DNA from 2 places in the Nocardioides jishulii genome. Region 1 is predicted to be linked to the other one. Evidence: riboswitches for the same ligand, from Rfam matches in the RefSeq annotation. Region 1 holds a riboswitch; the other holds the start of a gene.
The links. A riboswitch is a leader RNA that binds a small molecule or an ion and turns the genes downstream of it on or off. The one in region 1 is predicted to bind thiamine pyrophosphate.
Positions count from the first base shown of each region.

Region 2: linked by a shared signal. The riboswitch ahead of FCL41_RS03435 (thiamine phosphate synthase) and the one ahead of FCL41_RS15280 (thiamine ABC transporter substrate-binding protein) in region 1 are both predicted to bind thiamine pyrophosphate.

Region 1 covers NZ_CP040748.1:3,205,139-3,209,208, forward strand. Annotated here, with positions in the region: gene FCL41_RS15275 (ABC transporter permease) at 1-342, opposite strand, end outside; gene FCL41_RS15280 (thiamine ABC transporter substrate-binding protein) at 389-1,447, opposite strand; TPP riboswitch at 1,445-1,552, opposite strand; gene FCL41_RS15285 (alpha/beta hydrolase) at 1,635-2,588, shown strand; gene FCL41_RS15290 (hypothetical protein) at 2,668-3,480, shown strand; gene cls (cardiolipin synthase) at 3,556-4,070, shown strand, end outside.
Region 2 covers NZ_CP040748.1:737,018-741,087, reverse strand. Annotated here, with positions in the region: gene FCL41_RS03450 (thiazole synthase) at 1-613, opposite strand, end outside; gene thiS (sulfur carrier protein ThiS) at 610-804, opposite strand; gene thiO (glycine oxidase ThiO) at 801-1,853, opposite strand; gene FCL41_RS03435 (thiamine phosphate synthase) at 1,868-2,470, opposite strand; TPP riboswitch at 2,512-2,621, opposite strand; gene FCL41_RS03430 (fumarate hydratase) at 2,725-4,070, shown strand, end outside.

The DNA.
Region 1 (4,070 bases):
GACCACGATGGTCGGCAGCACGAACGGCACCAGCAGCACGGCGCGGACCAGCCGGCGCGCGGGGAGGTCGAGTCGGGAGAGGACGTACGCCGAGGGGAGGCCCAGCAGCAACGACAGCACCGTGCCCGCGGTCGCGGAGGCCAGGGTGAAGCCGAGCACCCGCCCCACCCGGGGTCGGGCCAGCACCTCCAGCACGCCGAGCGGGTCGAAGGTGCCGTCGACGACGAAGCCGCGACCCACCATGCCCGCGACGGGCAGCAGGAAGAAGAGCGTGAGCACGACCAGCGGCCCGGCCGCCAGCGCGGCCAGGCCAGCCAGCCTGCCCAGCTTCGCTCGGTCCACCGTCGGTCGGTCCAGCGCTCGACGCACCATCAGCACGGACCGGGCCTCAGCGGGTGACGACGTCGGTCCACTCCTCGAGCCAGGTGTCGCGGTTGGCCGCGATCTCCGCCGGGGCGACCTCCCAGGCGTCGTCGGGCTCGGGGGCGTTGGCGCTCCACTCCTGGGGCACGCTGACCTCACCGCTGACGGGGCGGACGTACATCGAGCCCGGCAGCGCGGCCTGCACCTCGGGGCCGAGCAGGAACTCGACGAGCTCCTGGGCGCCCTCGGGGTTCTTCGCGCCCTTCAGCACGCCGGCGTACTCGACCTGGCGGAAGCAGGTGTCGAGCAGGGCGGCGGTGGTGGAGCGACCTCCGGGACCGTCCAGGGTGAAGGCGGGCGAGGAGTCGTAGGAGAGCACGACCGGGCGGGTGCCCTTCTCCCCTCCGGCGCTGAACTCGCCGTAGTAGGCCTCTGTCCAGCCGTCGACGATCTTGAGGCCGTTGTCGAGCAGGTCGCGCCAGTAGTCGTCCCACTTCTCACCGAAGGCGGCGCGGGTGGCGAGCAGGAAGGCCATGCCGGGCGAGGAGCTGGAGGCGCTCGAGACCGCGGTGAGGTCCTCGTACGCCGGCTTGGCGAGGTCCTCCAGGGAGGAGGGCGCCTCGAGCTTCCGCTTCGCGAACCACGCCGAGTCGACGTTGATGCAGACGCTCGCCTGGTCGACGGGCGCGAGCAGGTCGCCCCCCTCGGCCAGGGCGAACCGCTCGGCCCCCTCGGGCAGCTCGGCGTCGTAGGGCTCGAAGACCCCGGCGTCGAGCACGCGGGAGGCGAAGGTGTTGTCGATCCCGAAGGCGACGTCACCCGAGGGGTTGTCGGCGGAGAGCGCGAGCTTGGTGGCCAGGGCCCCGGCGTCGCTGGAGGCGCGCACCACCAGCTCCAGGCCGGTCTCGTCCTCGAAGGCGTCGACCACCTCGTCGGGCAGGGCGAACGACTCGTGGGTGACCAGGACGACCTGGTCGGCGCGGTCGGCCTTCTCCGAGTCGCCGCCGATCAGGCTGCAGCCGGTGAGGGCCAGGACCATCGTGGTGGTGGCGGCGAGCGCCGGGATCCGCCTACGGGCAGGCACGGACATCTTCTGACTCCCTTCGCCGGTATTAACCGGAGCAGGTTCGTAGGGTCTGCGGCTGGTCCGCACTCTCAGCCCGTGTCACGGGCTCCCCTGTCTGACGCGCACACCATACGCCTGTGGGACACGTCGTGGTTCGTGCGTCCGGTGGCCGACGCGTCACCGCCTCTCCCCTAGGTTCGGGGTCGTGCCCCTCTTCCCCGCTGGATCGCCGAGCCTGCTGCACCAGGTGGTCGCGACAGTGCTCCCGCGGGTGCGGCGCGCTCGCGACCTCGACGACGCGGCCCTGGAGCGCCGCCGCATCGTCACCTGGCAGCAGACGCAGGAGCCCGGGTTGCCGACCCGGCTGGTGCCCGGGTTCTCGCGGCGCTTCGACGTCGAGGTCGACACCTGCACGGGCTTTCCGACGTACGTCCTCACGCCACGCGACGTGCCCGTCACCCGCACCGTCCTGTACGGCCACGGTGGCGGCTTCGTGAAGCCGATCGACGTCTTCCACGTCCGCTACACCGCGATCCTCGCGCGGCGTCTCGGCGCCCGGATCGTCATGCCTGACTACCCCCTCGCCCCGACCCACACATGGCGCGACTCCCACGACGACCTCGTCGACCTCGCGGTGGCCTGGGCCGAGCACGCCGACGCCACCGGCGAGCGTCCCCTGACCCTGATGGGCGACTCGGCCGGGGGCGGGCTGGTGCTGGCGCTCGCGCAGACGATGCGTGACCGCGTACGCCGTGACGGGTCCGGCGCCGTGGCCGGGTCGATGGTGCTGCACGCGCCCTGGGCCGACCTCACCTCCACGGCCCCGGGCACCGAGGAGTTCGCGCTGCGCGACCCGTGGCTCTTCCTCTCCAAGATCCGGCTCTACGCGGAGTGGTGGGCGGGCTCGCCCGACGACCTCGTCCGGCCCGAGGTCTCCCCCGCCCTGGCCGACCTGTCGGACCTGCCCCCGACGCTGATGCTCCACGGCACCCGCGACACCCTCGCCGCGGCCTGCCGCCTCCTGGTGCGCCGGGCCGAGGAAGCCGGGTGGGACCTGACGAGCGTCGAGGAGCACGACCTCCTCCACGTCTACAGCCTCTTCCCGGTCATCCCGGAGGGACGGCGCGCGATGCGCCAGGTGCTCGAGTTCCTGGCGTGAGCCCGGCTCGTCCTTGTGCCACCCATGCGGTCGGCGCACACTGGGGCGAGGTGATCCTTCGCCCCTCGGAGGTGACTCGATGGACACCCTCCTGACCGACTCCCGCGCCACGCACCAGCTCCTCGAGAAGCAGCTCGCGCGAGCCCGAGGGGCTCATCCCTCCGGCGACCCGGACCGGCCCCGCGACCAGTACCCGCCGGTCGACACCTTCCTGGCGACCGCGAGCCGGCACCTCGGCGCCACCGCCGCGGTACTGGTCCCGGCAGCCAACAAGCGCCTTCCCGACGGCTCCACCCGGACGAAGGCCTACCTCGCCCAGACGCGGCAGCTGGCGATGGCCATGGCCCAGGTGAAGGCCAAGCTCTACGGCTCCGCCTATGCGGTGAACAGCAGCTGGAAGGCCATCTGGGACGCCGTCGAGGCCGAGCTCGACGCCCTGGAACCGCTGGAGGACGACCTGGCCCACGAGCTCGACGAGCACCACCGCGAGGGCGAGTCGGACCTCCTGGTCGAGCTCCACCGGGCCGAGCTCCACTCCCCGACCCGACCGCACCCCTACATCCCGCAGCAGGGAGTGCCGGGCAAGGTGGCACGCTCCGTCGCGCGTCGCGTCGACGCCTTCTGGGACACCGCCGAGGGCCGGATGATCCCCGAGCCGATCCACCACCACGACCGCCGCGGCCAGGGGTTGCTGGTCCAGTACCTGCTCGCCGACCCCCACCTCGAGAGCTGGCCGGTGGCTCCGGAGGACCTGGCGGCGATGGACGTGGACGACCTCGAGCGAACCGTGCAGGACATGCATCGCCAGCTCTCCGCCGACCCGGATCGTCGGTCCGAGGCGCACGTGTCCGGCGAGCCCGCGCCCGAGGACGGGGAGGACCCGTCCCGCTGACCCACCGGCACCGTCCACGGTCGGCCCAGCTCGCCACGGGTCGCGCCACCGTGCGTCATCCCTATGCTGCGACCTGTGGACTACTCCGACGCCTCCCTCGTCGCGGCAGTGGCCGGCGCCGTGGTCGTGGCCATCTCGATCTCCATGCGCGTCGCGGCGCTGGGCATCATCCCGGGCAACCGCAGACCCTCCACCGGCATGGCCTGGCTGCTGCTGGTACTGCTCAACCCGATGGTCGGGTTCATCGGCTTCCTCTTCTTCGGCTCCAACCAGGTGGGCCGCAAGCGGCACCGACGCCTGGAGGAGATCACCGCGCGGATCCGCGAAGGCACCCGCGACCTGCCGCCGCCGGCCTCCGTCGGCTCGTTCTCGCCGGCCGTACGCTCCGCGGTCACCCTCAACCGGACCCTCGGCGCCCTGCCGCTGCACGACGACAACGACGTCCTCCTGCTCCCCGACTACGGCGCCGCCATCGGCACGATGACCCAGGCGGTGCGTGAGGCACGGGAGACGGTCCACGTCGAGTTCTACATCATGGCGTTGGACGAGGTCACCCGTCCGTTCCTCGACGCACTCGTCGAGGCGACCGA
Region 2 (4,070 bases), 1.1 Mb from region 1:
CCGCCGAGCACCCCAGCTCCATGGCCAGCGCGGCGTCCGACGCCGTGCCGACGCCCGCGTCGAGCACCACCGGGAGGTCGACGGCCGCGACCACCGCCTCGAGCGCCCACGGGTCGAGCACACCCTGGCCGGAGCCGATGGGCGAGCCCAGCGGCATGACGGCCGCGCACCCGGCGTCGGCCAGCCGCCGGGCCAGGACCGGGTCGGCGGGCGCGTACGGCAGGACCGTGAAGCCGCGGGCGACGAGCGTCTCGGCCGCCTCCAGCAGCTCGACCGCGTCGGGCAGGAGCGACACCTCGTCCCCGATCACCTCGAGCTTGACCCAGTCGGTCTCCAGGGCCTCGCGGGCCAGCTCGGCGGTGAGCACGGCCTCACGCGCACCCAGGCAGCCGGCGGTGTTGGGGAGCAGCCGAACGCCCAGCTCGCGCAGGGTCGCCAGCAGCCCTCCGGCGCCGGCTCCCGACGTACGCCGCAGGCTCACCGTGACCAGTCCCGGGCGGGCCGCCTCCAGGACCGGCTCGAGCAGGGAGAGGCGGGGCAGGCCACCGGTACCGAGCCAGAGCCGTGAGTCCAGGGTCTCGCCGGCGACGACCAACGTGTCGGACGCGTTCATCCGCCCTGCACCGCCGTCACGACCTCGACGACGTCACCGTCGCGCAACCGGTGGACGGCGTGCTCGGAACGTGGCACCACCTCACCGTTCACCGCCACCGCGCATCCGGTGGGCGGGAGGTCGAGGGAGGCCAGCGCCTCCTCCAGGGTGCGGTCCGCTGCCGGCGTGGGCCGGCCGTTGAGCTCGATCATGCTGTCTTCCTCTCGTCCAGACGTCGGGGATCCCAGGCCGACAGGCCCGTCCCGTGCTCGATGTGGTCGGCGATGACCAGGGCGGTGAGCGGCGCCAGGAGGACACCGTGCCGGAAGTGGCCGGCCGCCAGCAGGACCCCGGGCAGGTGGGTGGGTCCCACCAGCGGACGGTTGTCGGCCGTGCCCGGGCGGTCCCGGGCCACGACCTCCAACCAGGTCGCGCGGTCGAGGCCGGGCAGCAGGGTCCGGGCCGGCTCGAGCAGCTCTGCGACACCTCCGACGGTGGCCACGGGCGGTCCGTCGTGCTCCCCGCTGGTCGCGCCGACGACGACCTCGCCGTCGGCGCGCGGCACCAGGTAGACGGCCCGGCCCCGCACCAGCCCACGGACCACGTGGACCGGCGGGTCGTCGCAGCGCACCCGGATCGTCTCCCCGCGCACGCCGCGTACGAGGTGTCCGAACGGTTCGGGCAACGTGGCGCCGGTGGCGACCACGACGACGTCACCACGGGCCCGCGCCTCCTCCGCGAGCGGTGCGAGCGCGCCAGCGCGCCGCACCACCACGTCGCCCAGCCGCGCGGCCAGCGCCGCAACGGCCCGCCGCGGGTCGACGGCCCACTCCTCCCGCAGCAGCACGCCGCCGGCGACGCGGCCCAGCCCTGGTTCGACGCTGCGCAGCTCTCGTCGCCCCAACGGATGCACGGCCTCCCCGGCGGCCGTGAGCAGCGCGGCGTGGCGCTCCACGCCCTGCAGGTCGCCGGCGTCGTGGCCGACCAGGAGCGTGCCGCGCGTGTGCACCTCCACTCCCAGGCGCGCGGCCAGCGGCGGCCACAGGCGGGCCGACCGACGACCGGTCTCGAGGAGGTCGGTCTCGCCGTACCAGCTCTCCGCGGCGGGGGACAGCATCCCCGCCGCGGCCCAGGACGCTCCCTGCCCGGGCGTGGGGTCGAGGACCAACACCTCCAGCCCTCGACGGACGAGCTCGTCGGCCACGCAGAGTCCGATGATGCCGGCGCCCAGCACGGTGACGCGCCCACCGCCTGTGCCCACCCGGGTCACCCTCGTCACCCCACCGCTGCCACGAGCTCCTTCGCGGACGCCACCGGATCTCGCGCGCCCCAGACGGCCCCGATCACCGCGACCCCGTGCGCTCCCGCCGCCACTGCTTCGCCGGCACGCCCCGCCTCGACGCCGCCGATGGCCACCAGGGGCAGAGGCCCCGTGGCCCGGGTCAGGGAAGCCGGCCCGAGGGGCGCGGGGAGGCCGGACTTGCTGCTGGTCGCCCAGACGGGGCCGAAGCCCGCGTACGACGCCCCGTCGGCGGCCGCACGCCGCACGTCGGCCGGGGTGCGACAGGTGGCACCGACGACGAGGTCGGGGGCGATGCGCCGGGCCAGGGCCACCGGCAGGTCGTCGGCGCCGAGGTGGACTCCGTCGGCACCCGCGGCCAGGGCCAGGTCGACCCGGTCGTCGACGACGACCATCGCCCCGAACGGACGCACCGCCCCGATCACCAGACGGGTCAGCGCCAGCACCTCGCGGTCGGTCGCCTGCTTGGCGCGAACCTGGAACCCGTCGACACCGACCTCGGCCAGGGCGGGCAGCAGGGCGAGGTCGTCGGTGGGGGCGACCAGGCAGAAGAGACGGGGAACGACCGCCAAGGACACGGATGACGATGACGCTGAAGACGATGATGACACTGAAGGCATCGGGGACTCCTGAACGCTTCCTTCGCCGGCATGACCCGGATCAGGTTCGACGGTCGGAGCGGCTCAGCTCCCTCTCAGCCCGCTGCCGCAGGCTCCCGTGGTGGACGTCATCGAACGTAGCCCAGCCCCCGGGACGTGTCCAGAGCGACGTGTCCAGAGCCACGTCGGGCCGCGACCAACGGATGCCACGGTCGCGCGTACACTCGCCGGTCGTGAGCACTGGGCCTGAATTCCGCTACTCCGACCTCCTCCCGACCCACGGATCCAACGGTGAGGAGCAGACGCCCTACCGACTGGTGACCACCGAGGGTGTCTCGACCTTCGAGGTCGACGGCCAGACCTTCATGAAGGTGGAGCCGGAGGCGATCCAGCGGCTCACCCGTGAGGCGATGCACGACATCTCCCACTACCTGCGTCCGGGCCACCTCAAGCAGCTGCGCAAGATCATCGACGACCCCGAGGCGTCCGGCAACGACCGCTTCGTCGCGCTCGACCTGCTCAAGAACGTCAACATCTCCGCCGGTGGCGTGCTGCCGATGTGCCAGGACACCGGCACCGCGATCGTCATGGGCAAGAAGTCCGAGGGCGTCATCACGGGCGTCGACGACGGCGAGGCGATCAGCCGCGGCGTCTACGACGCGTACACGCAGCTCAACCTGCGCTACTCCCAGCTCGCGCCGATCACGACGTACGAGGAGAAGAACACCGGCACCAACCTGCCGGCGCAGATCGAGATCTACTCGACCCCGCAGACCTCCGGCAAGCCGGAGTACAAGTTCCTCTTCATGGCGAAGGGTGGCGGCTCGGCCAACAAGTCGTTCCTCTTCCAGGAGACGAAGGCGATCCTCAACGAGGCGTCGATGCTGAAGTTCCTCGACGAGAAGATCCGCTCCCTCGGCACCGCCGCCTGCCCGCCCTACCACCTCGCCGTGGTCATCGGCGGCACGTCGGCGGAGTACGCGCTGAAGACCGCGAAGTACGCCTCCGCGCACTACCTCGACGACCTCCCGACCGAAGGCTCGATGGGCGCCCACGCCTTCCGCGACACCACCCTGGAGCAGCAGGTCTTCGAGCTGACCCAGTCGTTCGGCATCGGCGCCCAGTTCGGCGGCAAGTACTTCTGCCACGACGTGCGGGTCGTACGCCTGCCCCGCCACGGCGCCTCGTGCCCCGTCGCCATCGCGGTCTCCTGCTCGGCCGACCGCCAGGCGCTCGGCAAGATCACGCCCGAGGGCGTCTTCCTCGAGCAGCTCGAGACCGACCCGGCGCAGTACATGCCCGACGCGGGGATGGCCGAGGAGATCGCCGGTGGCGAGGTCGTGAAGATCGACCTCAACCAGCCGATGGCCGACATCCTCGCCGAGCTCAGCAAGCACCCGGTGAAGACGCGCCTCTCACTGACCGGACCGCTGGTCGTGGCCCGCGACATCGCGCACGCCAAGATCAAGGAGCGCCTCGACGCGGGCGAGCCGATGCCGGAGTACCTGAAGAACCACCCGGTCTACTACGCCGGCCCCGCCAAGACCCCCGAGGGCATGGCGTCGGGCTCGTTCGGCCC